Regions from separate parts of the Nonomuraea sp. NPDC050153 genome, predicted to be linked through region 4. Evidence: riboswitches for the same ligand, from Rfam matches in the RefSeq annotation. Region 4 holds a riboswitch; each other region holds the start of a gene.
What was found. A riboswitch is a leader RNA that binds a small molecule or an ion and turns the genes downstream of it on or off. The one in region 4 is predicted to bind cyclic di-AMP.
Positions count from the first base shown of each region.

Region 1 (7,038 bases), on a different contig from region 4:
ACGCCACGCCATGGTCGGCAGCGCGTGCCCGCTACGTGCCCGACAGGGCAGTGATTCACGGGGAGTGGCGGTGTGTCGTGGATAGCCTGAATCTTCCCTCCGCCTGCACCTCAGCAGCTCACGAAATCACGTACCGAAATCTTCCAAACTAGCTACGCGGGTTCGATTCCCGTCGTCCGCTCCACAGGCAAAAGGCCAGGTCAGCCTCATGAGGCGACCTGGCCTTTGTGGTTTTCGCCATTTCTTCCAGATCTTCCGGGTCGGCCGCCTTACCTCGGAGGTAATCGACGTGCCTCACCCCGGGCCGAGAGGGTTGCGGCATGAGTGATGACACCCGTGACGTCGTGGAAGAGTTGCTGCGCCGGATGGCCGAGGGCGATCACGAGCGGACGGCCGAGTTGTTCGCCGAGCCGATCGACTGGCAGCTCGACTGGCCCGCCGAGGGGCATCCGGCGGTGCCGTGGATCATCCCGAGGTCCAGCCGGGTCGATGTGGCGGATCATTTCCGGTCGTTGGAGGCCCATCACGTGCCCGAGCTGAACGGCACGTCGGTGACGCGGATCCTGGTCGACGGCACGCACGCCGTGGTCCTCGGAGAGATCGCACAGACGGTGCGGGCCGACGGCACGGCGTACACCTCGCCGTTCGCGCTGCACCTCACCGTTGAGGACGGGCTGGTCACCCGCTATCACATCTACGAGGACAGCCTCACGGTCGCGCGGGCTCTCGGCGCGCGGGTGTGACCCGCTCCTGAGGGCCGGGGATGACCCGGCCACCGGGCATGTGCCTATACTCCGCAGGTGGCTGCTGAGACGATCTTCGGGATTCCGGCCCGGTGCGAAGGCGATCCGGCTCGGGCGGCCGTCGTCCTGCCCGCCTGCCCCCTCCTGAGGGACGTGACCGCGGAGACGGACCGGTTCGTGGCGGGACTGCGTCCCTAGGCATGCGTGCGCGAGCGATCTCCCGTGACGGCCTGGTCGAGGAGCTGGCCGAGCTGGTCGCCGGGCGGCCGGGGTGGGTGCGGGTGGCCGTCGACGGGGCCCCGGCGGCGCGCCCCGAGACGCTGGCCGACGAGCTGGTCGCTCCGCTGCGGTTGCGCGGGCGGCCCGTGCTGCGCGTGTCGGCGGGCGACTTCCTGCGGCCCGCGTCGCTGCGTCTGGAACACGGCAGGACCGATCCCGACGTCTTCTACGAGGACTGGCTCGACGTCAAGGCGCTCCGGAGGGAGGTGCTGGAGCCCTTGGACGAGGGCGGCTCGGGACGGGTGCTGCCGCGGCTCTGGGACAGCCGCGTCGACCGGGCGTACCGGGCGCCGTACGAGGAGCTGCCCCCGGGCGGCGCGCTGGTCGTGGACGGGACGCTGCTGCTGGGACGGGGGCTGGCGTTCGAGGTGAGCGTGCACGTGTGGTTGTCGGCGGGGGCACTGGAGCGCGGGACCCCCGAGGACGAGCGGTGGCGGCTGCCCGCGTACGAGCGGTACGAGCGTGAGGCACGGCCCCAGCAGGCCGCCGACGTCGTGGTCAGGGCCGATCACCCCGGCAGGCCGGCCGTCATGACCCGCGACGCGTGATGCTGGAATGCGGAGCGTGAGCGGCGCAGACTGGGGCGATGATCCCCAGCGACTGGTACAACATCGTTCCCGACCTGCCCGCTCCGCCTCCGCCGCCGCTGCATCCGGCGACGCGCGAGCCCGTGGGGCCCGGCGACCTGGCTCCGCTCTTCCCGATGGAGCTGATCGGGCAGGAGGTGAGCGGTGAGCGGTTCGTCCCGATCCCGCAAGAGGTGCTCGACGTCTACCGGCTCTGGCGGCCGACGCCGCTGATCCGGGCCCGCCGGCTGGAGAAGGCGCTCGGCACGCCGGCCAGGATCTACTACAAGTACGAGGGCGTCTCGCCCGCGGGCTCGCACAAGGCGAACACGGCCGTGCCCCAGGCGTACTACAACGCCCGCGAAGGCGTGCGGCTGCTGACCACGGAGACCGGCGCCGGGCAGTGGGGGTCGGCCCTGGCGTTCGCCTGCTCCCAGTTCGACGTCGAGTGCCAGGTCTGGATGGTGCGCGCCTCGTACGACCAGAAGCCGTACCGCCGCTCTCTCATGCAGGTGTACGGCGCCACCGTCCACGCCAGCCCGTCACCCGTCACCGGCTCGGGCAGCAAGGTCCTGGCGGACGACCCGGACTCGCCCGGAAGCCTGGGGATCGCGATCAGCGAGGCCGTCGAGGTGGCCGCCGCCACGCCCGACGCCCGCTACGCGCTCGGCTCGGTCCTCAACCACGTGCTCATGCACCAGACCGTGATCGGCGAGGAGGCGCTGCGACAGCTGCCCGAGATGCCGGACCTGGTCATCGGCTGCACCGGAGGCGGCTCGAACTTCGCCGGCCTCACCTTCCCGTTCCTGCGCGAGAAGTTGGCCGGGCGGATCCGGACGGTGTTCAGGGCGGTCGAGCCGGCCGCCTGTCCGTCGTTCACGCGCGGCGTGTACGCCTACGACTTCGGCGACACCGCGGGCCTCACGCCGCTGCTCAAGATGCACACGCTGGGGCACGGGTTCGTCCCCGACCCGATCCACGCGGGCGGCCTGCGCTATCACGGCATGTCGCCGCTGCTGTCGCACATGTACGAGCTGGGCCTGTTCGAGGCGGTCACCCGCGCCCAGAGCGAGTGTTTCGAGGCCGGTGTCCGCTTCGCCAGGACCGAGGGCATCGTGCCCGCCCCGGAGCCCACGCACGCGCTCGCGGAGACGATCGCCGAGGCCCTGCTGTGCAGGGAGAGCGGCGAGGAGAAGGTGATCCTGACGGCGCTCTGCGGCCACGGCCACTTCGACCTGGGCGCGTACGACCGCTACCTGGCCGGGGGACTGGAGGACTACACGCTCCCGCAGGACCGCATCGAGCAGGCGCTGAGCGAGCTGCCCGGATGAGGGCGGGGTGGCCGCCGTGAGAGGCGGCCACCCGGTCAACGCGCCGTGGGGCGCTTGCCGTGGTTCGCCTTCTTCTTCTTGCGTGCCTTGCCCTTGCGCGCGCGCCTGGCCATAAGCTCGCCTCCGATGATCGGCCAATGATCGGGTACGCCACGAGCCTCTCCCGCCCGCGCTGACCAGCGCAAGCGCAGCACGCGAACTAACATTCCCCAACAATTTCGTGTCATAATTTGGTGGAATCTGTTGGAAGGAGCGGGCGTGCTCGCACAGCAGCGTCAGCAGACGATCCTCGAACGCGTGCGCAGCAACGGCGGTGTCCGGGTCGCGGACCTGGTCCGCGAGCTCGGCGTGTCCGACATGACCATCCGCCGCGACCTTGAGGTGCTGGCGGAGCGCGGGCTGCTGGAGAAGGTGCACGGCGGCGCCACCGCCCTCGGCCCCGGCTCCACCGAGGAGCCGGGCTTCACCGCCAAGTCGGCCCGCCAGCAGCAGGAGAAGGAGGCTATCGCGCGCCGCGCGGCCGGCCTCGTCCGGCCCGGCACGGCCGTGGCGCTCTCGGCGGGCACCACCACGTGGGCGCTGGCCCGCCACCTGATCGCCGTCCCCGAGCTGACCGTGATCACCAATTCGATCCCCGTCGCCGAGGTCTTCCACCGCAACCCGCGTCCCGACCGCACGGTCGTGCTGACCGGCGGCGTACGCACGCCGTCCGACGCGCTGGTGGGCCCGGTGGCCGTGGCGGCGATCCGCCGCCTGCACGTGGACACGTTGTTCCTCGGAGTGCACGGGATGAGCGTGCGGGCCGGGTTCACCACCCCCAACCTGCTGGAGTCGGAGACCGACAGGGAGCTGGTGACGGCCGCCCACCGGCTGGTGGTCCCCGCCGACCACACGAAGTGGAACACGGTCGGCATCAGCACCATCGCCGAGCTGACCGAGGCCGACGTGGTCATCAGCGACGCGGGGCTGCCTGAGGACGCACGCATGGAGCTGGCCGAACGGGCCGGAGAACTGATCATCGCGGAGGGCTCGCCTTGAAGCGCACCATCACCCACCTGGCCGACGGCCGTGAGCTGATCTATTTCGATCGGCGGGACGACGCCGACAGGAGCGCGATCGACCGGCGGGTGCTCGACCCCCGGCCGGTGGCCTCCGAGCTGCGGTACGACCCGCTGACCGAGGAATGGATCGCGATGGCGGGGCACCGGCAGACGCGCACGTTCCAGCCGACCGGCTCGGCGAACGAGTGCCCGCTGTGCCCGTCGTCGGCCACGAGGTCGACGGAGGTCCCGGCGTACGACTACGACGTGGCGGTGTTCGAGAACCGATTCCCCTCCTTCTCCGGAAATTTCGGGACTTATGTGGATCCAGGGGGCCTGAGCGAGGTCCGGCCGGGGGTGGGGCGGTGCGAGGTGGTCTGTTTCACCTCGGAGCATTCGTCGTCCTTCTCCAAGCTCTCCAGCGATCAGGTGGAGCTGGTCATGGAGGCGTGGGCCGACCGGACGGCCGAGCTGTCCGGGATCGAGGGCGTGGAGCAGGTGTTCTGCTTCGAGAACCGGGGCGAGGAGATCGGCATCACGCTGGCCCATCCGCATGGCCAGATCTACGCGTACCCGTACGTCACGCCCAGGACCAAGCTCCAGCTCGCCGCCGCCAGGCGCTACTCGAAGGGCAACCTGTTCGCCGACGTGCTGGCCGCCGAGCGGGCCGCCGGGACGCGCGTGGTGGCCGCCAACGAGCTGTGGACGGCGTTCGTGCCCGCCGCCGCGCGGTGGCCGTACGAGGTGCACGTCTACCCGCACCGGCACGTGCCCGATCTGGCCGCGCTGACGGAGGAGGAGCGGTCGGCGTTCGCGCCGCTCTACACCTCGGTGCTGAGGGCCTTCGACGACCTGTTCGGCGTGGTGATGCCGTACATCTCGGCCTGGCACCAGGCGCCCGTGCGGCAGGACCGCGAGCTCGGCTATCTGCACCTGGAGCTGTTCAGCATCAGGCGGGCGCCGGGCAAGCTCAAGTACCTGGCCGGGTCGGAGTCCGCGATGGGGGCCTTCGTGAACGATGTGCTGCCGGAGGAGGCCGCACGGATGCTTCGATCACAGGTAGATCACTATTAGATTTCTAATGGGGGTCGCGTGACTCGTGATCTACCACTAATATCCCTTTTGTGGCTGCCGTAACAGCAGTCACGCGCCTAATCCCGGGCGAGTCGCCCGGGAGCCGGGGACCCATTTGCACCTGGGGTGAATCCACTTCGGTGGTAGGGCACGCAGCTCCCAGCCCGAACCCGTCAGCTAACCCGGTCGGCAGAGGGAGAGGAACATCCACGTGGCGGCTCCGTCCCCCGCGGCCCTTGCCATCAGCCTCCTGGCCGCGGCCGCCGTCGGCCTCCTGCCGGCGACCGCGGCCTCGGCCTCGGCGGCCCCCAAGCCGTCCGAGACCCAGCTCCGCGCCCAGCTGAAGCAGCTCAACGGCAAGGTCGACAAGCTCATCGAGAGGTACAACCTCAAGCGGGTCGAGCTGGCCAAGGCGCAGGCGGCCGCCAAGGCGGCCAAGGAGCGACTGGCCGCCGCGGAGCAGGCGCTGGCCACGGCCGAGCAGCGGGTCGGCGACCTCGCCAGGATGCGGTACCAGAACCACGACCCCTCGTTGCCCTCCGCCCTGATGGTCCAGAACGGGGGTGGCGCCGCCCTGCTCGAACAGCTGACGGCCGAGCAGCAGGCGCTGGTCCAGGGCGTGGCCAAGGCCCGCGACGACAAGAAGAAGGCCTCCGACGAGGCCGCCGCGCTCGCCGCCCGGATCGGCGTGGACGCCAAGGACGTGTCCGAGCAGCGCGACGAGGCCGAGGACGTCATCGACGACATCAAGAAGAAGCTCCAGGACCTCGTGCCGTTCGGCCCCGGCCGTCAGTCCAACGGCAGTTGGGCGCCCGAGCTGCCCACGGGCTCGGACAACATCACGGCCCGTACGCGGCTGATGAAGGCGGAGCTGGAGAAGAACTTCAAGCTGCCGTTCACGGTGGGCTGCTTCCGCTCGGGCTCAAGCGGCGAGCACCCGCTGGGGCGGGCCTGCGACTTCATGATGAGCGGCGGCGGCTCGATGCCGTCGGCCATCAACAACGCCCTGGGCGACCGCATCGCGGAGTGGGCGCTCAAGAACAAGGGCAAGCTCGGCGTCAAGTACGTGATCTGGAAGCAGCGCATCAACATGGGCTCGGGCTGGCGGGGGATGTCGGACCGCGGCAGCATCACCGAGAACCACTTCGATCACGTCCACATCTCTATGTACTGAACCGGCGCATTGGGCCCTAAGGTCGGACATCGTGACTGAAGACACCCGGATCCCGCCGGCTCTCACCGGCGACGAGCGGACCACGCTGAACAACTGGCTCGAATGGCACCGCGCCACCCTCGCCTTCAAGTGCGCGGGCCTGTCGGACGATCAGCTGCGCCTGCGCTCCGCCTCACCCTCGACCCTGTCCCTGCTCGGCCTGGTCAGGCACATGGCGCACGTCGAACGCAGCTGGTTCCGCCGCGTGCTGAACGGCGAGGATCTTCCCAAGCTCTGGGACAAGGACCGCGACAACGACGCCGACTTCAAGGAGGTGGACACCGCCTCCGTCAAGGAGGCCTTCGCCACGTGGGAGGAGGAGATCGAGCGCGCCCGCGCCATCTCGGCCGCCAAGCCGCTGGAGGCCGTCGGCGACCGCAACGGACAGGCCTGCACCCACCGCTACATCCTCATCCACATGGTCGAGGAGTACGCCCGGCACAACGGTCACGCGGACCTGCTGCGCGAGCGCATCGACGGGGCGATCGGCGACTGACGGGGGATCGGGGCCCGGATCAGGACCCCGGATCAGTGTCCTGGATCAGTGCTCGGTGCGGAACAAGGCCCACACGGCCTTGCCGCCGCGGGCCAGCGGGTCCCAGCCCCAGCACTGGCTGTAGGTCTCGACGATGTAGAGGCCGCGCCCGTTCTCCGAGATGAAGTCCGGCTCCTTGGGCCGCGGCACCTCGTCGCTGGGATCGGCCACCGCCAGCAGCACGTGCGGCTGTACGCGCATCAGCAAGAGCTCGATCTCCCGCCGGCCCGCCGCGTACATCGCGTACCGCACCGCGT
Region 1 is NZ_JBITJQ010000052.1:48,829-55,866, forward strand. Features, by position in the region: gene ACIBQ1_RS58095 (nuclear transport factor 2 family protein) at 321-743, shown strand; gene ACIBQ1_RS58100 (hypothetical protein) at 801-941, shown strand; gene ACIBQ1_RS58105 (uridine kinase) at 944-1,570, shown strand; gene ACIBQ1_RS58110 (TrpB-like pyridoxal phosphate-dependent enzyme) at 1,609-2,919, shown strand; gene ACIBQ1_RS58115 (50S ribosomal protein bL37) at 2,955-3,032, opposite strand; gene ACIBQ1_RS58120 (DeoR/GlpR family DNA-binding transcription regulator) at 3,178-3,957, shown strand; gene galT (galactose-1-phosphate uridylyltransferase) at 3,954-5,033, shown strand; cyclic di-AMP (ydaO/yuaA leader) riboswitch at 5,098-5,239, shown strand; gene ACIBQ1_RS58130 (hypothetical protein) at 5,245-6,207, shown strand; gene ACIBQ1_RS58135 (DinB family protein) at 6,239-6,742, shown strand; gene ACIBQ1_RS58140 (ATP-binding protein) at 6,788-7,038, opposite strand, start outside.
Region 1: another riboswitch for cyclic di-AMP. It lies ahead of ACIBQ1_RS58130 (hypothetical protein); the one in region 4 lies ahead of ACIBQ1_RS00330 (C40 family peptidase).

Region 2 (7,038 bases), on a different contig from region 4:
AGCACCAGGGAGGTCGACGGGGCCGACTCCTGCGGGCCGCCTGCCGCGGCCGGCTCCTTGCCCTGGTAACCGTGGAGCAACTGGATGACCTGCTGCCGCACACGGTTGAGATCAGCTCCAAGCTTGACCAGCACCTGGGCGGCCACACCCTCACCCTCGCGGATGAGCCCGAGCAGGATGTGCTCGGTGCCGATGTAGTTGTGACCCAGCTGCAAAGCCTCACGGAGCGACAGCTCGAGGACCTTCTTGGCCCGCGGGGTGAACGGAATGTGCCCCGACGGAGCCGACTGGCCCTGGCCGATGATCTCCTCGACCTGCTGGCGCACACCCTCAAGGCTGATCCCAAGGCTCTCCAGAGCCTTGGCGGCCACGCCCTCACCTTCATGGATCAAGCCAAGAAGAATGTGCTCAGTGCCGATGTAGTTGTGGTTGAGCATCCTGGCCTCTTCTTGGGCCAAGACGACAACACGCCTCGCTCGGTCGGTGAACCTCTCGAACATCTCGTCGCTCCTCACAGAGCGGTCAGTCAGGTCCGGTAAATCCGGGCCCGTCATCCCGCATGCTAGCCCTGGCTCGGCGAACCGTGCCCACTGCCACTGACACGCTCTATAGCAGAGACGTTCCCCGAGAGCAGGGCGTTCACCCTCCATCCAACTACTGTTCGGGGGTGACGTGTTCCCGATACGCCGCAAGCGAACGATGTTTAGGACGCTTCGCGGAAGCGTCGAAAATCGCCCCTGCGGCGCATGCGATACACACGGATCGGCCATCGGACGCGCCCGGGCGGAGTCGGCGTTGGGGCGCCACTTCGCCCGCACATCCCAGATGCCGCGTCCGTATCGTTACGTAATCATCCTACGTAGCGGAGGGCCACCGTCCAAACGCCCGTCCTACGCCCTGAGCACAACGCGGCACAGGCGGCGCACCGGGCGAATCTTGTATCCGGTCAGCCCGGTTACCAACTTCATCTCGCATGATGAGACCACGCCCCGCAGGGCGCGCGGGATTCGAGCAACTTCTACGCAGTTGAGAAGACACGGCATTGTGCGCAGATGCCGGGGAACGGGGATTGTCCGAGCCGTGCTCGGGTTCGCGGGTTTTGCCCGCCGACGGGGATCCCGGCGCCCGCGGTATTGCCCGCCTCCGTGCATCCCCTCCGTCACGGCTTTACCCGGGAGCCGGTCACGGGTTTACGCTCGGTGAGATCACCGGTATACACGCGGCGCCGTCCGTAGATCGCTCCAAGGCTATACGGCGCCGGGTTTTCCGCTATGGCGCGTTCCATGAGCGCGGAGGAACGCTCATGACGTACGGACGCGAGCGTACGTTGAATGGGGCATGACCGCCCCACACGGCTTTCGGCGCGCGACTGCGGCGCCATCACATATGTGGACGCCCGCCGCCGAAACAGCGCCCGGGACGGAGCCGGAACATGCAGCCAAAACGCCCGCATATGTGCGCATGGAAGATCACCATCCGGACGTCCGGCTTTCGAGTTCCGGGCCCGGATAACGATCATGCGCTTATGGCGGCCGCCGGGGTCCTAGGCGAACGGCATAAGCGCATGGTCGATCGTTGACTCGCTCAGTGAGCCGCTTCGTACTTCTCGACGACCGTGGAGGCGATCCGCCCGCGCTCGCTGACCGGCAGGCCGTGGGCCTTGGCCCACTGCCGGATCTCCGAGCTCTTCTCGCGGCTCATCGCCCTGCTGCCGCCGCGACCGCGGCGACGCGTGGAGATGGCGCCCGCCCTGCGCGCGTGCTGCACGAAAGGCGTGAGCGCGTCCCTCAGCTTCTTCGCGTTAAGGTCGCTGAGGTCAATCTCATAGGACGAGCCGTCAATAGCGAAGCTGACCGTCTCATTGGCCTCGCCCCCATCGAGGTCATCGATGAGAATCTCCTGGATCTGCTTGGCCATCTACGCAATCCTTTCGCGGAGCATTGTTTCATTCGCCTGCCCAAACATATACCCGGAAAGGCGCGGAGACAATTCAGCGCAGCGGGGATTCGGCTGACTAGCCGATCAGTTCTGGCTCTCGGCCTGATCCTCGCGGTTTCGGCGGCCGCCCAGGGCCTCGGACCGGACCAACTTCACTACGCCAAAGATGAAGGCGCCGCCCACCACCACAGGGGGGATGAGCGCTGACAATACGTCTGTAAGGGCTTCCATTCGTCCTCGCCTCCACGGCTAGCGGGGTTTGGGGGGCGCATTATGCGGATGGGAGCGCGCCCGGGAGGAGCGCTGCGGCCCTCACGGCGCGCTGGGTGACTACCGTTCGCACCCGACCATAGCGGCGCACAGATGCCCTGCGCCTCGCGGGGCACCAACATCCGGCAACCCGGACGCCCCATAGCCTAATGCCAGTCTCTCCAGGCTCCTTACCGGATCAAGAGAAAATTTTTGGAATTGGCGTCCTGCCAGGCACGGATGGGTCAGCGAAGATCTTTTACCACACGTGTTCCGGCCAGCCTGTCGTGCGGACCGCGCTCCAGGGGCTTGTCGATCAGGATGAGCAGCCCCACGCAGAACAGGAGCATTCCGGCGAGCAGATTGACCACGGGAATGCCCATGAGCATGACAGGGCCCGGATAGACCAGGGACCGTTTGAGCAGCGCCCAGGCGGAGACGTGGGCCGGTGCCAGGCGAATCCCCATGATCGCCTTGCCGAACGTCCTGCCGCGCCGGTAATGGGCCGACCAGTCGTAGCCCGTATAAGCCAGCCCCGCCACCAGCCACGCGAACACCCCGGGCAGCCGCCCGTCGAACGCCTCCAGCATCCCGACAGTTCGGAAGATGCCCCACAGCGCGATGAACAGAATGTAATAGAACACTCCGAAGACGAACGCTTCAATCGCCCGGGCGGCGAGCCGTTCCCACCATTCCGCGGGCGGCGCGTCCGCCCGCGGCGGCGACCCGGCCATAACCCCCACCTCGCGTCATCAGCGGCCCAGGCTCCCCATTTTGGTACGGCCCCCGCACACAAAACAGGGACCGGCACGAAGCCGGCCCCTGCTTTTACCTGACGCTTGGACTACTTGATCTTCACCACCACGGTGTTGGCGACCTTGTCCGCGAACGTCTGCTGCAGCGGCTTGTCCCAGAGCTGCGAGGCGCCGTTGACGGCCACGGCCGCGTAGGCGAGCAGCGAGCTGAGGAAGCCCAGCGGGATGGCGCCGAGCGCGTAGCCACCCCACGTCACGCCGGCCCGCTTGAGCGCCGCATCGGTCGGCAGGCCGCCCGGCGACAGGGCCTGGCCCACGGGGACGACCTTGATGCCCATGACCATCTTGCCGACGGTCTGGCCCTTCGCCTTCAGCAGGAAGAAGTCGTAACCGACCCATAGGGCGGTCACGATGATCGTGATCAGGATGCCCACGACCACGCTCGAGAAGAAGCCGCTGCTGGCGCCGCTGCCCGAGACGTAGCTGGCCACGAGGATCGCCGTCAGGATGCCGCTGATGACGAGGTTCACGACGAAGAGGATGACCCCGTCGATGAGCCTGGCCACCAGACGCTGCCACCACTCCGCCAGCGGGGCCGGCGCGCCGGGCGGCTGCACGCCCACGGGGCCGGGCTGACCGTAGGCCTGGCCGTAGCCGGGCTGGCCGTACTGCTGCGCCTGCCCGTACTGCTGCTGGCCGTACTGCTGGTCGCCGTAGCCCTGCTGGGCGTAGCCGGGCTGGGACTGCTGGCCGTAGCCCTGCTGCCCGTACTGGCCCTGCTGGCCGTAGTCGGGCTGGGATTGGGGTTGCTGGCCGTACTGCTGCTGGCCGTAGTCCGGCTGGGACTGCGGCTGCTGGCCGTACTGCTGCTGGCCGTAGTCCGGCTGGGACTGCGGCTGCTGGCCGTACTGCTGCTGACCGTAGTCCGGCTGCGACTGGGGCTGCTGGCCGTACTGGCCCGAGGGCTGCTGCTGGCCGTAGCCCTGCTGCCCGTAGCCCTGCTGGGACGCCTGCTGCTGGCCGTAGCCCTGCTGGCCGTAACCGGGCTGGGACTGCTGCTGCTGGCCGTAACCGGGCTGGGACTGCTGCTGCTGGCCGTACTGCTGGCCATAGCCCTGCTGGCCCGACTGCGGCTGCTGCCCGTACTGCTGGCCGTAGTCAGGCTGCGAGGCCTGCTGCTGACCGTAGCCCTGCTGGCCGTAGTCAGGCTGGGACGCCTGCTGCTGGCCATAGCCCTGCTGGCCGTAGTCGGGCTGGGACTGCTGCTGCTGGCCGTACTGGGGCTGCTGGCCGTATTGCTGCTGCTGCCCGTACTGGGGTTGCTGACCGTACTGCTGCTGCTGGCCGTACTGCTGTTGCTGGCCATAGCCCTGCTGACCGTACGGGGGCTGCTGCCCGTAGGCATCGTCCGCCCGGTAGCCGATCACAGTCGCGTCCGGGTCGGGCTCGCCGGGGTGGCGGCCCGGGTTCTGCTGCCCGTACTGGGGGGGCGCAGAGTTGTCGCCGGATTCGTTCTGTGGATACGGCGGCTGTCCGGTACTCACCGTGTCACCTCGCTTCGAGTGCGCATGTGGCACGTGTCAGGACACATGCCTGTGCTGCCCAACGTATCGACATAGGTATCAACAATCACCTTTCCATCTGGTCAAGGTCCGCGTCACCCGATGTCAGGTGGAGCAGCATGCGGGTGTTGCCGAGTGTGTTCGGCTTGACGTGTTCAAGATCCAAAAACTCCGCCACACCCTCGTCGTACGAGGCCAGCAGTTCGGCGTACACCTCAGGGGAAACAGGTGTGCCCTGAATCGGGCGGAACCCCAGTCTCGCGAAGAAGTCGACCTCAAAAGTAAGACAGAATACACGCCGCAGACCCAAATCCTTAGCCTGCTGGATCAGTGCGGAGACGATCCGGTGGCCGACGCCCATCCCCCGGCACTCGGGATCCACGGCCACCGTGCGGACCTCGGCGAGGTCCTCCCAGAGCACGTGGAGCGCGCCGCAGCCGACGACCTGCCCGCCCCGCTCGGCCACCCAGAACTCCTGTACGTCCTCGTACAGGGTCACCGTGGCCTTTTCCAGGAGCCGAGGCCCCGCACCCGCATAGGTGTCCACCAGGCGCCTGACCATGCGCACGTCGCGCGTGCGGGCACGCCGGACCACCACCGCGGTCTCGGGCACTGTCAGTTCGGCCACCTGCTCCATGGTTCTCCAGGGTACAGATCTCATTACGGCTCAGCCCTAACTCCCATGTCTCGGCCCATCTTGTTACATCTTGTGGCCAGATGGGCGCGGGCCCTCGCCGCCGACTCCCGCCCATCGAAAGCGCGGACAAAGAGGGCATAGGACCTCTTCCGCACGGCTGTCCACGAGATCACCTTGTGACCCTTCGGTTGTGAAACCTCTACGGACTTGGCAGTTCTGGTTGAGCAGGAACCCGGAGTGCATTAGTGTCCAGCGACAATGCCCCCGCGTATCGCGCGGGAGGCACGCCCAATTCTCGCAAGGGAAGCCGGGGAACCGCCGGTGGCGACCTCCGACGCCACCACTGGGGTGAATCCGAGCCTCTCGGTAGGGCTGCTCCGGCCCGAACCCGTCAGCTAACCCGGTAGGCGTCTACGAGAGGAGCTGGTTGGTGAAGCGCACGCTCAGCGGTGGGGGGAAGTCGGCGGGCAAGCACGCCCGCCCTTCGGAACGGGCTCGGCGACCGCGCCGCTTCGGTGTGGTGAGTCTCACAGTCGCCGCGCTGCTGTTCGCCATCCCCGTCGGTTCGGCGTCCGCTGACCCCAAGCCCACGCTGAAGGATCTCGCCGACCAGGCCACGAAGCTGCACACCGACATCGAGACGCTGAGCGAGCAGTACAACGGCCAGCGGGAGAAGCTCAAGACCGCCAAGAAGGCCGCCGAGGCCGCGGAGAAGACGTTAACGAGCAGCGAGTCGGATCTGGCCGCCAAGCGCGCGAAAGCCGCCATGCTGGCCCAGAACGCCTACATCACCGGCGGCCTGAAGACCCTCGCCTTCACCACCTCCGACGACCCCGAAGGCTTCCTCAACCGCGCCGCGACCTCGTACGCGATGCAGGCCGAGCAGGGCGAGGAGATCAACGCCCTCACCAGGGCCATGGACACGGCCACCCGCGCCAGGGAGAGCGCCAAGGCACGCATAGCCGAGGTCCAGCAGCTCGTCACCGACATCGACTCCAAGCGCGACAGGATCACCAAGCTGGTGGCGAAGGTCGAGAGCAGCCTGTTCACGCGGGCTCTGGGCGAGGCCGGGCGCCCCGGCACGCGGGCCGTGCGCGTCAACCTCCCGATCCCGGGCTCCGGCAAGGCGGCCGAGGCCGCGCGGTGGGCGCTCACGCAGCAGCTCAAGCCGTACGTCTGGGGCGCCGAGGGCCCCAGCTCCTACGACTGCTCCGGGCTCGTCATGGCGGCCTTCCAGCGGGTGGGCATCTCGCTCCCGCACTACACCGGCGACCAGTGGACCGCCGGCAGGCACATCTCGCGCGAGGAACTCCGGCCGGGCGACCTGGTGTTCTTCTACAGCGACCTGCACCACGTGGGCATCTACATCGGCGGGGGCATGATGGTGCACGCCCCGCAGACGGGCGACGTCGTACGGATCGCGTCGATCGCGAGGCGGCCGTTCGCCGGCGCGGTGCGCATCGCCGACTGAGCCGCACCCCGGCGGTCCGCCGCGGCTAGATCAGCTGGCGGCGGGCTGCCCAGGCCACGGCCTCGATCGCGGTGGCCACGCCTATGCGGTCGCAGATGCCCCGCAACCTGCGGCGTACCGTGCGCCCGCTGATATCCAGCCGCCGCCCCACTCGATCAACCGTGACTCCCTTGGCCAGCTCCGCCAGCAGCGCCAAATCAGCATGGCTGAGCTCAACGCCTTCAGTGAGCACATCCATCGGGAGCCCTCCCCCCAACAGCAGAACTTGGACCTCACAGATGGGCCAAAGCCGCTCCTCGCAGACGGTAAACGCATCCTGGAAAGGTCGTCAAGCTCGACAATCGCCGCACTTGACGAGCGCTATTGACATGATCCGCTATATATGACGCACTCGCGATATGTCAGGACGGTGAGTGATCACATTGG
Region 2 is NZ_JBITJQ010000010.1:210,718-217,755, forward strand. Features, by position in the region: gene ACIBQ1_RS25650 (ATP-dependent Clp protease ATP-binding subunit) at 1-500, opposite strand, end outside; gene ACIBQ1_RS25655 (Lsr2 family protein) at 1,585-1,917, opposite strand; gene ACIBQ1_RS25660 (RDD family protein) at 2,433-2,921, opposite strand; gene ACIBQ1_RS25665 (RDD family protein) at 3,032-4,486, opposite strand; gene ACIBQ1_RS25670 (amino-acid N-acetyltransferase) at 4,572-5,141, opposite strand; cyclic di-AMP (ydaO/yuaA leader) riboswitch at 5,417-5,566, shown strand; gene ACIBQ1_RS25675 (C40 family peptidase) at 5,662-6,612, shown strand; gene ACIBQ1_RS25680 (LuxR C-terminal-related transcriptional regulator) at 6,638-6,850, opposite strand.
Region 2: another riboswitch for cyclic di-AMP. It lies ahead of ACIBQ1_RS25675 (C40 family peptidase); the one in region 4 lies ahead of ACIBQ1_RS00330 (C40 family peptidase).

Region 3 (7,038 bases), on a different contig from region 4:
TCGCCCAGTGCATGCGCGAGAACGGCGTCGACGTCCCCGACCCCGAGCCCGGCAAGGGCATCATGATGAAGTTCGACGGCAGCGTCCCTGAGGAGAAGGTCAAGGCGGCCCAGGAGGCGTGCAAGCAGTACGCGCCGACGATGGGCGGGCAGGGCGGCCAGGTCGACCCGAAGAGGGCCGAGGCCCTGCGCAAGGTCGCGCAGTGCATGCGTGACAACGGCGTCGAGTCCTTCCCCGACCCCGAGGGCGGCGGGATGCGCATCACCGGCACGGTCGGCGAGGACCCCGACTTCAAGTCCGCCCAGCAGAAGTGCCAGAAGGAGTTCTCTGAGGCGGGCATGGGAGGCATGTGATGGGGATGGCCACCATCGACGGGAAGGCGGAGCCCGGCTCCCCGCCCTCCCGGCCGCGCCGCCGTCGCGGCCGGGGCAAGGTGGTCGCCGGGCTCCTGATCGCGCTGGCCGCCGCGGGCGGCGGGTTCGTGGCGGTCAACAGCGCCGGCCTGCTGAAGGGCGGTGCCGGCCCCACCCAGACGGCCGCCGCCCTGCCGCCGGCCACCACGACGGTGACCAGGCAGACCCTGAACGACACCAGGGACGCCGACGGCGAACTCGGCTACGGCCCGGTGACCACGGCGGTGAGCAGGAAGCCCGGCACGATCACCTGGCTGCCCGACAGCGGCGCGCAGATCACCCGCGGCCGGTCGCTGTACCGGGTGGACAACCAGCCGGTCATGCTCATGTACGGCGACACGCCCGCCTATCGCGACCTCAAGGCCGGTGTGGAGGGCAAGGACGTCGAGAACCTGGAGCGCAACCTCAAGAAGCTCGGCTACGACGGCTTCACGGTCGACGACGAGTACACCTACGACACGGCCGAGGCCGTCAAGGAGTGGCAGGAGGACCGCGGCCTGGACGAGACGGGCGTGGTCGAGCTGGGCCGGGTCGTCTTCGCCCCCGGCAAGGTGCGGGTGGAGAGCCTGGAGTCCGAGGAGGGCCAGCCGGCCGCGCCGGGGCAGAAGGTCCTGACGTATACCGGCACGTCCAAGGTGATCACGGTCGAGCTGGAGGCCGAGGACCAGCGGATGGCCAAGAAGGGCGCCAAGGTCGAGGTCACGCTGCCGGACGGCAAGAACGTACGGGGCAAGGTCACCGAGGTGGCCACGGTCGTCAAGCCGGGCGAGGGCCAGAACGCCGAACCGGAGACCCGCGTCGAGGCGCTCGTCTCGATCGGCGACTCCAAGTCCGCCAAGGGGCTGGACAAGGCGGCGGTGGACGTGACGTTCACGGCCTCCCAGCGCAAGAACGTGCTGACCGTGCCGATCGCGGCGCTGGTGGCGCTGCGCGAGGGCGGCTACGGCCTGGAGGTCGTCGAAGGGGGCCGGTCCCGCTACATCAAGGTCGAGACGGGGCTGTTCGCCGGGGGACGGGTCGAGGTCAGCGGTGACGGGCTCACCGAGGGCATGGCCGTGGGGATGCCGAAATGACGTACCCCATGATCGAGCTGGCGGACGTGTCCAGGACGTACCCCGGCGACGTGGCGGCGCTGCGGTCGGTGTCGCTGCGCATCGAGCACGGCGAGCTGATCGCCATCGTCGGGCCGTCCGGCTCGGGCAAGTCGACGATGCTCAACGTCGTCGGCACCCTCGACCGGCCCACGTCCGGGACCATCCACATCGACGGGTACGACGTCTCCAAGCTGTCCGACAACCAGCTGTCGGCGCTGCGGGCCACCACGATCGGGTTCGTGTTCCAGTCGTTCCACCTCGCCGCGAAGGTCCCGGCCCTGGACAACGTGGCCGACGGCCTCGTCTACACCGGCCTGAGCCGGTCGGAGCGGCGCCGCCGCGCGGCCGAGGCGCTCGAACGGGTCGGGCTCGGGCACCGGATGGACCACGAGCCGCACGAGCTGTCCGGCGGCGAACGGCAGCGCGTGGCCATCGCCAGGGCGGTGGCGGGCGACCCGCCGCTGCTCCTGGCCGACGAACCGACCGGGGCCCTGGACTCGGTGTCGGGTACGGGGGTGATGGAGCTGCTGCGCGAGCTGAACGCGGCCGGCACCACCATCGTGATCATCACGCACGACCGGGAGATCGCCGCCAGCCTGCCCAGGCAGGTGCGGATGCGCGACGGCCGGATCATCTCCGACACCGCGCGGGTCCCGCTGGAGGTGGTGTGATGGCCGTCTTGGAGGTGGCCCGGCCGAAGTTGTCCCCGGCCAGGATGCGGCCCCGCGACGTGATGCGCGTCGGGGCGGTCGGCCTGCGTACGCGACCGTTGCGGGCCTTCCTGTCGGCGCTCGGCATCGCCATCGGCATCGCGGCCATGGTCAGCGTGGTCGGGCTCTCGTCCTCGTCGGGCGCCGAGCTGGACCGTACGCTCTCCGCGCTCGGCACCAACCTGCTCACGGTCTCGTCCGGCACCACGCTCATGGGCGAGGCCGCGCAGATGCCGAAGGACGCGGAGGCGATGATCGAACGGATCGGCCCCGTCGAGGCGGCCTCGTCGATCGGGCGCGTCGGCGACGCCAAGATCTACCGGTCGGAGCAGATCCCCGAGGCCCAGACCGGCGGCATGACCACGTACGCGGCCCGCCTCGACCTGCCCGCCACCGTCGGCGCGACCCTGCGCGGCGGGACCTGGCTCAACGCCGCCACCGAACGCTACCCGGCCGCCGTGCTCGGCTCCTCCGCCGCCCAGCGGCTCGGCGTCGGCTCGATCGGGCCCGACACGCAGGTCGTGATCGGCGGCGTCCGCTTCGCGGTCGTCGGGGTCATGAACCCGGTGGCGCTCGCCACCGAACTGGACAGCGGCGTCCTGGTCGGCTGGCCGGTGGCGGAGTCCCGGCTGGGCTTCGACGGGCACCCGACCACGCTCTACACCCGCTCGGAGGAGTCCAAGCTGGAGGCCGTCCGCCAGGTGCTGGCCGGCACCGCCAACCCGGAGGCGCCCAACGAGGTGGACGTCTCCCGCCCGTCCGACGCCCTGGCCGCCAAGCAGGCGACCAGCCAGGCGTTCGCCAACCTCCTGTTGGGGGTGGGGGCCGTGGCGCTGCTGGTGGGCGGGGTGGGGGTGGCCAACACGATGGTCATCTCGGTGCTGGAACGCCGCGCCGAAATCGGCCTCCGCCGCTCGCTCGGGGCCACCCGGGGGCAGATCCGCACCCAGTTCCTCGCGGAGTCGCTGCTGTTGTCGGGCCTGGGCGGGGGAGGGGGGATCCTCCTGGGGACGGGGGTCACGATGGGGTACGCGCTGTACAGCGGCTGGCCCTCCGTGGTCCCGGCCTGGGCCACCGGTGGCGGCCTGGCCGCCACCCTCGCCATCGGCGCCGCCGCCGGCCTCTACCCGGCCATCCGCGCCTCCCGCCTCTCCCCGACCGAGGCCCTGTCCACCCCTTGACCTCCCACACCCGGGCCCGACCCTCGTCGGGCCCATCTGGCCAGGGGGTGCGCCTGCGGCCATGCGGTTGCGGCAACGCCAGGCACCCACCTCCGGCCGACGACACGCCTACGGTGGTGAGTCGGTTGTGTAGCAGGTTGTCTTGCCGGTGACGCGCACGCCGGGCCTGTCGCCGGACAGCACGGTCAGCTCGAACGTCAGCCGAGTCTCAGGATTGCGCAACACCGAAACATCCTGATCCCCATCCCGCAGATCCAGATCATCGACCACCCTGTCGTACCCCATCGCCTGGAGCCGGGCGAGCAGCCCGGTGGAGGCGGAGGCGAGGTCGCTCTCGGCGCGGAAGTAGCGCCGCACCTGACCGGGCACGCACGAATCGTCCTCCACCGGCGCCTCCGGCGACAGGCGGAGGCCGGCGGCGCTGAGCAGGGCGCTGCCGTCGGAGTCGAGTCGCCGGGCGGCGTCTTCGAGGGTGGGGAGTTCGGAGGCCGCCGTGCAGGCCGTCATCGCCGCGACGCAGAGGAGCGCCGCGGATAAGCCGTGACGGCAGGCGCGCACGATCGGACCATATCCGAGATCGCCCAGGGTCACCGGCAAAAGGCGGAAAACATCACCGGAGCCGGGTGCGGCCGCCGCGGAGGCGGGCGAGCAGGCCCAGGTCGTTCGCGCAGGCGCCGAGGCCGAGGGCCACGCACTCCAGGGGCCGTTCCGCCTGCCGTACCGGCATGCCCAGGGACTCCCGCAGCCGCGGCGCGAGGCCCGCGAGCAGCGCGCCGCCCCCCACCAGCACCGTGCCGCGCTCCCCGAGGTCGGCGGTCAGTTCGGCGGGGCAGCGTTCGACGGTCTCCATCGCCGCCCACACGATGGACTCGATCGCCGGAGCCGCCGCCTCCCGGATCCGCTCCGTGGGCAGCCGTACGGCGTGCTCGTGGCCGGTTTCCGGGTTCCGCGTGCGTACGGTCACGTCTTCCTGCGACGAGTTCCCGCCGGCGTGGCGCTTGGCCGTCTCCGCCTCGTGTTCGTCGAGGGTGTGGCCGTGCTCGTGTTCGACCAGGCGGGCGATGGCCCGGTTCACGGCCCGGCCGCCGCTGGGGACCGCCGTCGTGGCCACGGCCTCCCCTCCGGAGAGCACGGCGATCCTGGCGGAGTCGCGCCCGACGTCGATGACCATGCCTCCCACGTAGTCACCGACCGGCAGGCCCGCGCCGAGCGCCGCGGCGAGCGAGTGCGGGATCAGCACGATCTGCCTGGCCTCCGCCTCGTACGCCACGTCGCGCAGCGCGGCCCGCTCGATCGGCGTGGCCCCGTCGGGCAGCGCCATGACCAGGCGCGGCCTGGCGAGCGGACGCCGCTGAACCTTGCTCAGGAAGTGCCTGACCATCCGCCGGGCGAGGTCGCCGTCGGCCGGCAGGCCGCCGCTGACCGGCCAGCATGTCTCGTCGCCCGTGGCGTCCGCGCCGTACCCGATGATCTTGCCGGTACGGGCGTCGATCGTCACCGCGGAGGGTTCGTCGAGCACGATGCCCTTGCCCCTGACGTAGATCCGCGTGCGGGCGCCCCCGAGGTCCACCGCCAGGTCGCGGCCGAGGAGACTCATGACAGGACTGAGGGCTTGGCGGTCGTGGCGGGCATGCCGGGTCTATTTCCTGGGCCGTTCCAACCCAACACCAGGAACGGAGTGGTTCCCCTTTACCTGAACGGGCGGGCTCAGCCGCTCCTGAGGGCCTGGTGGCGCTGGTGGTGATGCCGGGCAGGCGGCTGGAGGCGCTCGCCACGCCGCAGGCGAGGGTTGAGGCCAGTTTCGCGTCATAAGCGGCGCCGTGCGAAGCTGTGATAGTCCCCAACACCATGGAGGTCCTCATGGCGGATACACCGGAGCCGGAAGTCGGCGAGACTCCCGAGGACGAGATGAAGCGCAAGTTCCGCGAGGCGCTGGAGCGCAAGCGTAACCAGCACGCGGACTCGGGCGCCGGTGGCAAGGGCGGCGACCCATCGAAGATCCACGGGGCGCACGGTCCGGCTGCGAGTAAAAGATCGTTCAGGCGCAAGAGCGGCGGCTGAGGCCGGGAATTTCCAGGGGGTACGGCAATGCCGTGCCCCCTTTCCTATTGTCAAGGCAGGTAGATCTTTAGCCCGATTCATGACGAAGTGTTTGTGTTTGTCCGGAATACGTGGTTAGAGTGTTGGCCACTTACCAGCCGGTGGCGTGGACCTTACCCAGAAGGGACCAGCCGGCTGGCGCCGAATCCCGATCACTCGGGAACCGGGGACCCACCTCCCTGGGGTGAATCCGACTTTGCGTCGGTAGGGCAGCTCCACGCCCGAACCCGTCAGCTAACCCGGTAGGCGAGATGGAGAGGACATATGCATTACATGAATGATCACGTAGAACACCCCAACCGCGTGATGACGACCGCCTTCTGAGCGGCCCCTTCTCCAGGCTTGTTTCGCGCTCCGCGTAGCTTTCCCCCCGTCAGGTGCTTTGTCCTGCTACGCCCTTTTTCAAGCGAGCGCAACCTCCCTGCCCCCTCGCGAAGGACTTTACTTTTCATGTCTGCACGTTTTGGCCTGCGTACCCTCGCTCTGCTCACCGCCTCCGCCGTCAGCGCTCTCACGATCGCCTGCACCGCGGCCCGCGCCGACTCCAACACGGATGAGAAGGTCCTGCTCAAGGGCTCGACCACGGCCTCGTACTTCTGGGACGACGCCTCGGGCCGCGCCGGGGACACCGGCCTGCCCGCCAGCGGCAAGCCCATGCAGAAAGGCCTGGCCGCCAGCCCGAGCTGGCCGCTCATGACCGAGGGCTACGTGATCCACGACGGCAAGAAACTACCCTTCTTCGTCGGCGACCGCGGCCCGGGCGTGCCCTCCAACAACGGGGTCATGCTGGACCTGGACGGCAAGACGTTCGCGGAGCTGACCGGCGGCACGTTCAACACCGACACGCTCGGCGTCGACGGCATCGGCGGCCAGGGGCACATCAAGGTCGACTACGTCATCACCAAGTGGGGCGACGGGCCCGGCAAGAAGAACTACCCGGTGCCGTTCTCGACCCGCGCCTGGTCCGAGCACGACGACAATCCGGCCGAGCCCCCCGCGGGCGGCGTGGCCGTGCCTCCGGCGCGCGAGGCCGGAGAGTGGAGCGCCGGCGCGGGCGCCGTCGTGGCCAGCGCCGTGGCCGTGGCGGGAGGCGGAGTGGCGCTCGCCAGTGAGCGCATCCGCAACCTCCTCATGGGCTGAGCTTTACGGACCCCGGACCAGAATGTCATTCTGGTCTTCGTGACCATCCGCGCGGCCGCGAACGGCATCGAAATCGCCTACGAGAGCTTCGGCTCGCACGACGGGCGCCCTCTGCTCCTCATCATGGGGCTCGGTGCCCAGCTCATCCACTGGGATGAAGGGCTCTGCGAGCTGCTGGCGGACCAGGGACATCACGTCGTACGGTTCGACAACCGCGACGCCGGTCTGTCCACGCACTTCCACGACAAGGGCGTCCCCGCTGCGGGGGCGCCTTCGCCATATCTGCTGGACGACCTGGCCGACGACACGGCCGGACTCATGGACGCGCTGGGCTGGCCCGCCGCCCACGTGGTCGGGGCGTCGATGGGCGGCATGATCGCCCAGGCACTGGCCATCCGCC
Region 3 is NZ_JBITJQ010000012.1:117,535-124,572, reverse strand. Features, by position in the region: gene ACIBQ1_RS28415 (hypothetical protein) at 1-353, shown strand, start outside; gene ACIBQ1_RS28410 (efflux RND transporter periplasmic adaptor subunit) at 353-1,486, shown strand; gene ACIBQ1_RS28405 (ABC transporter ATP-binding protein) at 1,483-2,178, shown strand; gene ACIBQ1_RS28400 (ABC transporter permease) at 2,178-3,398, shown strand; gene ACIBQ1_RS28395 (hypothetical protein) at 3,507-3,956, opposite strand; gene ACIBQ1_RS28390 (rod shape-determining protein) at 4,009-4,995, opposite strand; gene ACIBQ1_RS28385 (DUF5302 domain-containing protein) at 5,259-5,459, shown strand; cyclic di-AMP (ydaO/yuaA leader) riboswitch at 5,628-5,762, shown strand; gene ACIBQ1_RS28380 (hypothetical protein) at 5,949-6,638, shown strand; gene ACIBQ1_RS28375 (alpha/beta fold hydrolase) at 6,678-7,038, shown strand, end outside.
Region 3: another riboswitch for cyclic di-AMP. It lies ahead of ACIBQ1_RS28380 (hypothetical protein); the one in region 4 lies ahead of ACIBQ1_RS00330 (C40 family peptidase).

Region 4 (7,038 bases):
CCAGCTTCGCGCCGAGCGGGGTGGCGACGAACAGCCCGGCGATGATGAGCGTGAGGGCCAGCGAGGCATAGCTGGGCAGGGTGACGGCCGCGTCGAACGCCTGGGACTTGGCGATCTGCGCGGCGGTGAAGTCACGGGCCGGGTCGGGCGGTCCCGAGGTCAGCAGGTGCCAGGGGGTGCTGAAGGCGGCCACGGCCGCTATCACCAGGCCGAGCAGCAGGGCCGCCAGCGCCGCCTGCCGCCGCAACCGGCGCTCGTCGCCGGGCTCCCGCGGTCCTCCCCCACTCACGGACACCTCCTCACCAGGCCCCCGCCTTTCCCTCTTCACGGACACCCTGCCCCCGCCGCCACCGGCCACCAGGCCGACACTCTCCCCTTTCTCGGCCTCCGGGGCCGCCACCGCGCTCTCGGCCTCCTCGCCCTCCTTCGACGCCCCTTGCGACGCGTCGTCCACGTCTCTCCGTTCGCCCATCTGCCTCCCCCTCACGCGAGCTGGTCCCGCACGTAGTCGCGCCACCGTTCCGTCAGCGTGGCCGCGGAGAGTCCGAGCGCGGCGAGTGCTCGATCCACGCCGTCCACCCGGGCCTCACGGTAGAGCCTCACAAGCGTCCCCTCACCGAACCGGTCAGCGAGGAAGCGACACGCCAGCCAAGCCTCCTGGTACGCCCGCGCGAGCCGGACGGGGTCCCGGCCGTCAGCCGCGAAAGCCGCAGGTCCCGGCAATTCCCCCGGCAGCCTCCCGGCCCGCACCTCGGCGGCGAGCTCGGCGGCCGCGGTCCGCACGGGCAGCCCGGAGTCGCGGTAACCGACATAGTCGGCGAACCCCTCATAGAGCCATGGGGGCAGGTGGTCGGTGCCGGCCACGACGTGGGTGAGCTCGTGAGCGAGCACGACGTCCTTGCCGGTGGAGTTCAGCCTGGCGAAATACTCGGGGACGATGATCACGCGCCCGCGATCGGCCACCGCCGCCAGCCCGTCGACCCGCCCCACCCCTGCCAGCCCGGCCGCCTCGGAGGCGGAGGCCGGAACGACGACGAGCGGTCGTAGTGGCCCCCCGAGTACGGCCGACACCCGCCACCCCGCCCGATCAGCCCGGCGCGCGATCTCATCGAGCTCGCCACGCGGGGCGCGCTGCCCGACGACGACGGACCGCACCCCGCGCACCACGACCTCACCATCCCCCCACAGGCCACGCACTCCGGAGGGAAGGATGGGGGAATCGGGGGTGGGGGCACTGGCTGGGGCGAGGGCGAGGAGCAGGGTGGACACGATCGCGCTCCGCCGACTCACCTGCCCTGACACGATGCTCGATCGTAGCCGCCCAACGCCCGCAAGCCGGCCCGTCGCGCCAGTGACGCCGAACCGGGGATCGCCCCCAAGGAGCCGCGCACCGTGAGCCCGCTCCCCCATGGGGCGCCAGGCAGGGGCAGGGTCAAGCGCAAGGCCCTCCCACCGCCCTCAGCGCGCAATTCCAAGCCACGAGCCCCCAGCCGCGCCCACAGGGCCGCGGAGGCGCGGGGAACGGAGGCGCGGGGAGCGGACGTAGGGCCGCCGCGGCGCGCAGACCGTGGGGCGTCGTTGCGGTGGGGGCCGTGCCGGGGCGGCAGACCTCGCTCTGAAGGGCCTGCGTGTGGCGGAGTGGCGCCGTGCCGGGTGGAGGGAGCTCAGCCCCGGGAAACGGGAGAGCCCCGCCCGAATACGAGGATCCGGGCGGGGCTTCTTCACATGCCGGGACGGACAGCGCCGACGAACGACGCCCGCCGCCATCCACCCAGCTTGTCGATGCGTACCCGTTCGCCTGTCCTGGGCGAATGGACCATCTTGCCCTTGCCGACGTACATGCCCACATGGCCGAGCCCCCTGAAGAACATCAGGTCACCGGGCTGGAGGTTCCGCCACGAGACCTTGCTCTTGGTGCGCACGAACTGGCTGCTCGCCACGCGCGGGAGCTTCACCCCGGCCTTCTTCCAGGCGTACTGGACGAGGCCGGAGCAGTCGAACGAACCGGGACCTGTGGCTCCGTAACGGTACGGGTCACCGACCTGGTCCTTGGCCACGGCGACGGCCTTGCGGGCCTTCGCCTTCTGACGAGCGACCTTGGCCGCCCTCAGCGCGGAGGCCGAGAGCGTCTTCGAGGTCCGGGCGGTCGTGACCGCCTTGGCCGTCGAAGCCGACTCGGTCGTGGCCGCCTGAGCCGTTGGGGCATGGAGGATCGCACCTCCGGCCGTCACGGTCATCGTGAGCGCTACGCCACTCAGGGCAATTCTGGACAGACGGGGGTTATGCAGGGAGGTAGACAGGATTTCTCCTTGACTCTTCCACGAATGCCTACCGGGTTAGCTGACGGATTCGGGCCTGGAAGTCGCCCTACGGCGCGATCTGCGCGCCGATTCACCCCCTGATCCCTGGGGAACTGGGATCGCTGGGTCCCCGGCTCCGTGCCTCCTGGCTGCACGGACTCGGCAGGCCAACCGCCCGATCAATGTGTTGATATGGGGACATTTGAGCGGTTGACCAGCGGATCTTTATCTGTCTCACATCGGGAGGGACCGATGCGGGTTCGCGGAGGACATGGCTTGTTCACCGCGACGTCGCCAGAAGCTACGCCGAAGGGTCAAGGATCGGCAAAGCGGGACACCGGCTGTAAAGATCAGATAGTGGAGTCAGTAAGGATGAAAATCCCTGCTGGAACACCAGGTTCCGTTACCTAAATGTGACACTGCTCACATTTGTTTTCACGCCCGTTTGTCAGGCCCCAATTGTCGCGTTTGTCACACTTTTAGTGGCTTCCGCGCGGCCCATCGCCCGCATGGAGCGTTCCCGCCCGCCTGCCAGGACCGAACGTGGTTCAGTTGACGACGTCAACGATCCAGCATCGTAGAAGCCCTGAAACGGGGCCGGCGGTGGCCGGAACGAGCGGATCCTGGCACTCCGACTACGGGCGGATGGCGCCCACCAGGCGGCCGCCGTACGACGAGAGCTTGACGACCTTGACCACGTCGCCTGTCTGGGGCGCGTGAACGATTTTCCCGTCACCGGCGTAGATACTGACGTGACCCAAGCTCGAACTGAAGATGAGGTCCCCCGGCTGGAGGGCGTTCAGTGAGACCTTGCGACCGGCGCCCCAGGCCCACTGCTGCCAGGTCGTACGCGGCAGCGACACGCCCGCGGCCCGCCACGACGCCTGGGTCAGGCCCGAGCAGTCCCAGCCGCCCGGCCCCGTCCCGCCGAACACGTACGGCTTGCCCACCTGGGCGAAGGCGAAGCGCAGGACTGCGGCGGCGTTGCCCGACGCGGGGCCGGTGTACTGGATGCCGACGCTGTTGGGGTTGCCGGGGTTGTAGGCGCCCAGCTTCTTCAGGAGCTTCTTCTGCTCGGCGATCAGCTTCATGATCTCCGAGCGCTCCTTCTCCACCCCGTCCCGCTCCCTGTCGGCCGCCTCCAGCGCCTCCTCCGCCTTGTCGCGCTCGGCCTTCAGCCCGCGGTTCTCGCGGTCGAACACGGCCAGCTTCTCCGCCCGCTCCCGCGACATCTGCCCGGCCAGCGCCAGGCCCATCAGGAAGTCGTCGGGGCGGTCCGCGCTCATCAGGCCGGGCAGGGAGGTCACGTCGGTGCCGAGCTTGTAGCTGTCGACGGCCATGCCGATCACCTGGGAACGCAGGTCCGCGACCGTCGCCAGCTTGGTCTTGTAACGCTCGTTCAGCTTCGTGTACGTGGCCTTGGCGGCCTTCAACCGCTCGGCGGCCGTGTTGAAGCGGTCGACGACCTTGTCGGCCTTGTCGTTGAGCTTTTCGAGCTTGGCCTTGGCCTGTCCGAGGGTGGGCTTGGGATCAGCGACGGCGGCTCCCACAGGGGACAGGACCAGCCCGAACGCGAGACCCGCGGCCACCGGCACCCTGCCAAACCTCACTGCGTCGCCTCCCAGGGATGATATCTGGGGCGAAATAGTACAGAAGTGGCAGGGGAGGCATCCCCTAATCTGCTCAATCGTGATGCGACAAATCCGCCCGTAACGGTCCCCACAAGGGGTCCCCGTAATCTAGGCCCGGCCCAGCCTGCGCAGCAGCAAACCAGACGGAACGGGTCTGGCTCCCATCCGCCTGACGGACTCGGCCACCTCGCGGTCCGACGACACCACGGCCATGGCCCGGCCGGGCGGCTCGGCGCGGACGAGCTGGCGGATCAGGTCGTCGGCGATCTCCCCCGGCTGGCTGAACAGCACCCGCACCCCGCGCGGCGCCACCACCTGCACCGGGGAGTTGAGCTCAGCCCCGTCGAACACGACCGTCACCTCGACCCTGGTCTGCGCCACCAGCCCGCCGAGCCCGGTCATGAGCCGGTTGCGCTGGTCGGCGAGGGTGAGCGTGCCGTAGCCGGTCTTGGTCACGTTGTAGCCGTCGATGATCAGGTGGACCTGGGGCAGGGCCAGGAGCTGGTCGAGGAGCTGCGGGTCGTCGTCGGCCAGCGCCCGCGCGGGAACCCCCCGCACGCCGGGCCGCTCACCGGTGATCGCGGCGACCGAATCGGCGGGCCGGCTGATCGTCGTGGGCAGCGCGAGCTCCCTGCGCAGCCCGGCCGAGGCGTCCTGCAGCGCGTCGAGCAGCACCCTGATGCGGGCGTCCTCGATGCTCCTGCCCTCGCGCGCGGCCCGGCGCGAGGCCTCCAGCTGCTTCTCCACGTCGGCCAGCCGCTCGCGCAGCCGCCGCAGCTCGGACTCGCCCGCGGTGCCCGCGGCCGAGGCGGCCGACTTGGCCTCGTCCGCCGCGTGCTCCATCTCCTCGGCCCGCTGCACCGCGCCCTTGGCCCGCTCGCGGGCGTCGTGGAGCTTGCGCCGCAGGTCGGAGTTCTCGGCGCGGGCCGCCCTGATCTGCTCGCGCAGCCGGTCGGACTCCTCCTTGGCGGCGGTCTTCTGCGCGGCGAGCTGCTCGCGCAGCCGGGTGACCGCCTCCTCGCGCTCCGACCCCTCGGCGGCCACCGCGGACTGCTCCAGATCCGTACGGGCGACCTCGATCATCTCCGCCCAGCCGGGCGGACGGGTCAGATAGGCCGCCGCGGCGACGAGCACGGGGTCGGCGGCGGGGGGGATATTTCCTTCGGCCAGGGACGCCACCAATTCGGGCCAGCCGGCCTCCACCGATTCGGCCACCAGCTCGCGGAACTTCTTGTCGTTCTCGAGCTGCGCCGCGATGGGCGCGCTGCCGAGTTTGGCGCGTTTGCGGGGGTCGAACTTGGCGATCCCCCGAAGGGGCGGCGGGATGGAGGCAGCGGGCATCGTCCCGAGGACCTGAGACGCCAGATCGACGACGTTGAGCCGCACCTGCTCGGGAAGCGGGCGAGACAGGCCTTCACCCGCTGAACTCATCCCACTTGTCCCTTCGTGACATGCCCTTTCAGACAAGGGTACGGCTGCCGCGTACCTGACCGTAACGGCCACCTCTGTCTGGACAAGCGCTTGGTTGGGGATGTACGACTGAGCCGGGACAGGCGTTCACCCGGGAGGCCGACCATGGCAGAAGAGATGCGCACCTCCACCCGCGACCTGGTCGAGCTGCGTGACAACCTGGCCGGCTGGCTGCGCGGCCGGGTGGGCGGGAGCGCTTCGGTGTCCGAAGTGTCCAGGCCCTCCGAGAACGGAATGTCGAGCGAGACGCTGTTTTTCACCGCCACCTGGAGTGAGGGGGCGACGCGCTGCGTGGCCAGGCTCGCACCTGCGGCGGAGGCGGTCCCGGTGTTCCCCTCGTACGACCTGCGGGCACAGTTCGAGATCATGCGTCTGGCCAGGGAAAAAGCTGGGATTCCAGCGCCCAGGGCCCTCTGGTTCGAGTCGGACCCGGATCATCTGGGCACGCCGTTCCTGGTCATGGAGCGTGCGGACGGCGACGTGCCGCCGGACGTGATGCCGTACACGTTCGGGAGCTGGCTGCTCGACGCGGCGCCCGCGGACCAGCGCAAGGTGCAGGACGCCGGCGTGGCGGTCCTGGCGGCCCTGCACCGGGCGGAGTTCACGCCGGAGGAGCTGGCCCCGTTCGGGGCCGCCGGGCTGGGCGCGCACGTCGAGGCGCAGCGCGGTTACTACGAGTGGGCGCACGGCCAGCGGCCGATCCCGGTGCTCGAACGGGCCTTCCGGTGGCTTGAGTCGCACTGGCCGGAGGAGCCCGGGCCCGACGTGCTGTGCTGGGGCGACGCCAGGATCGGGAACATGATGTTCAAGGACTTCGCCCCGGTCGCGGTGCTCGACTGGGAGATGGCCGCGGTGGGGCCGCCCGAGCTGGACCTGTCCTGGATGATCTTCCTCCACCGCTTCTTCCAGGACCTCACGGTCGGCGCGGGCCTCCCCGGCATGCCCGATTTCATGGGCCGCGAGGACGTTTGCCAGAAATATCGGGAACTCACCGGGTACGAGCCTCGCGACATGGACTTCTACGAGATGTACGCCGCGCTCCGGCACGGCATCGTCATGGCCCGGGTGTGGCAGCGCCGGATCCACTTCGGCGAGCAGCCCCGGCCGGACGACCCCGACGACCTCGTGCTGCACCGGGCCACGATCGAGGAGCTCCTGGCCCGCTGACTACGGTCCGGCGTCGTAGACCAGCAGCGCGACCTGGACCCGGTTGTTGAGGTCGAGCTTGGACAGGATGCGCGAGACGTGCGCCTTGACCGTGGGCACGCTCATGTAGAGCTCCCGCGCGATCTCGGCGTTCGACCTGCCCTGCCCCACGGCCAGCGCCACCTCCCGCTCCCGCTCGCTGAGCCGGTCGAGCAGCTTCTTCGCCCGGGTGGTGCGCTCGCCCGCCGCGCCGTCGGACACGTGCGTGATGAGCTGCCGCGTCACCGCGGGCGACAGGATCGGCTCGCCCGCGGCCACCTTCCTGATGGATCGCACCAGATCGCCGGGCGCGATGTCCTTCAGCAGGAACCCCGCCGCCCCCGCCCGCAGCGCCCGCAGCACCTGCGCGTCGGCGTGGAACGTGGTCAGCACCACCACCTCGGGCGGCGCGGACGTGCGGCGCAGCGCCTCGGTGGCGGTGAGCCCGTCGA
Region 4 is NZ_JBITJQ010000001.1:58,933-65,970, reverse strand. Features, by position in the region: gene ACIBQ1_RS00340 (M48 family metallopeptidase) at 1-472, opposite strand, end outside; gene ACIBQ1_RS00335 (hypothetical protein) at 484-1,269, opposite strand; gene ACIBQ1_RS00330 (C40 family peptidase) at 1,722-2,237, opposite strand; cyclic di-AMP (ydaO/yuaA leader) riboswitch at 2,311-2,475, opposite strand; gene ACIBQ1_RS00325 (NlpC/P60 family protein) at 2,936-3,910, opposite strand; gene ACIBQ1_RS00320 (NYN domain-containing protein) at 4,040-5,362, opposite strand; gene ACIBQ1_RS00315 (phosphotransferase family protein) at 5,507-6,568, shown strand; gene ACIBQ1_RS00310 (response regulator) at 6,569-7,038, opposite strand, start outside.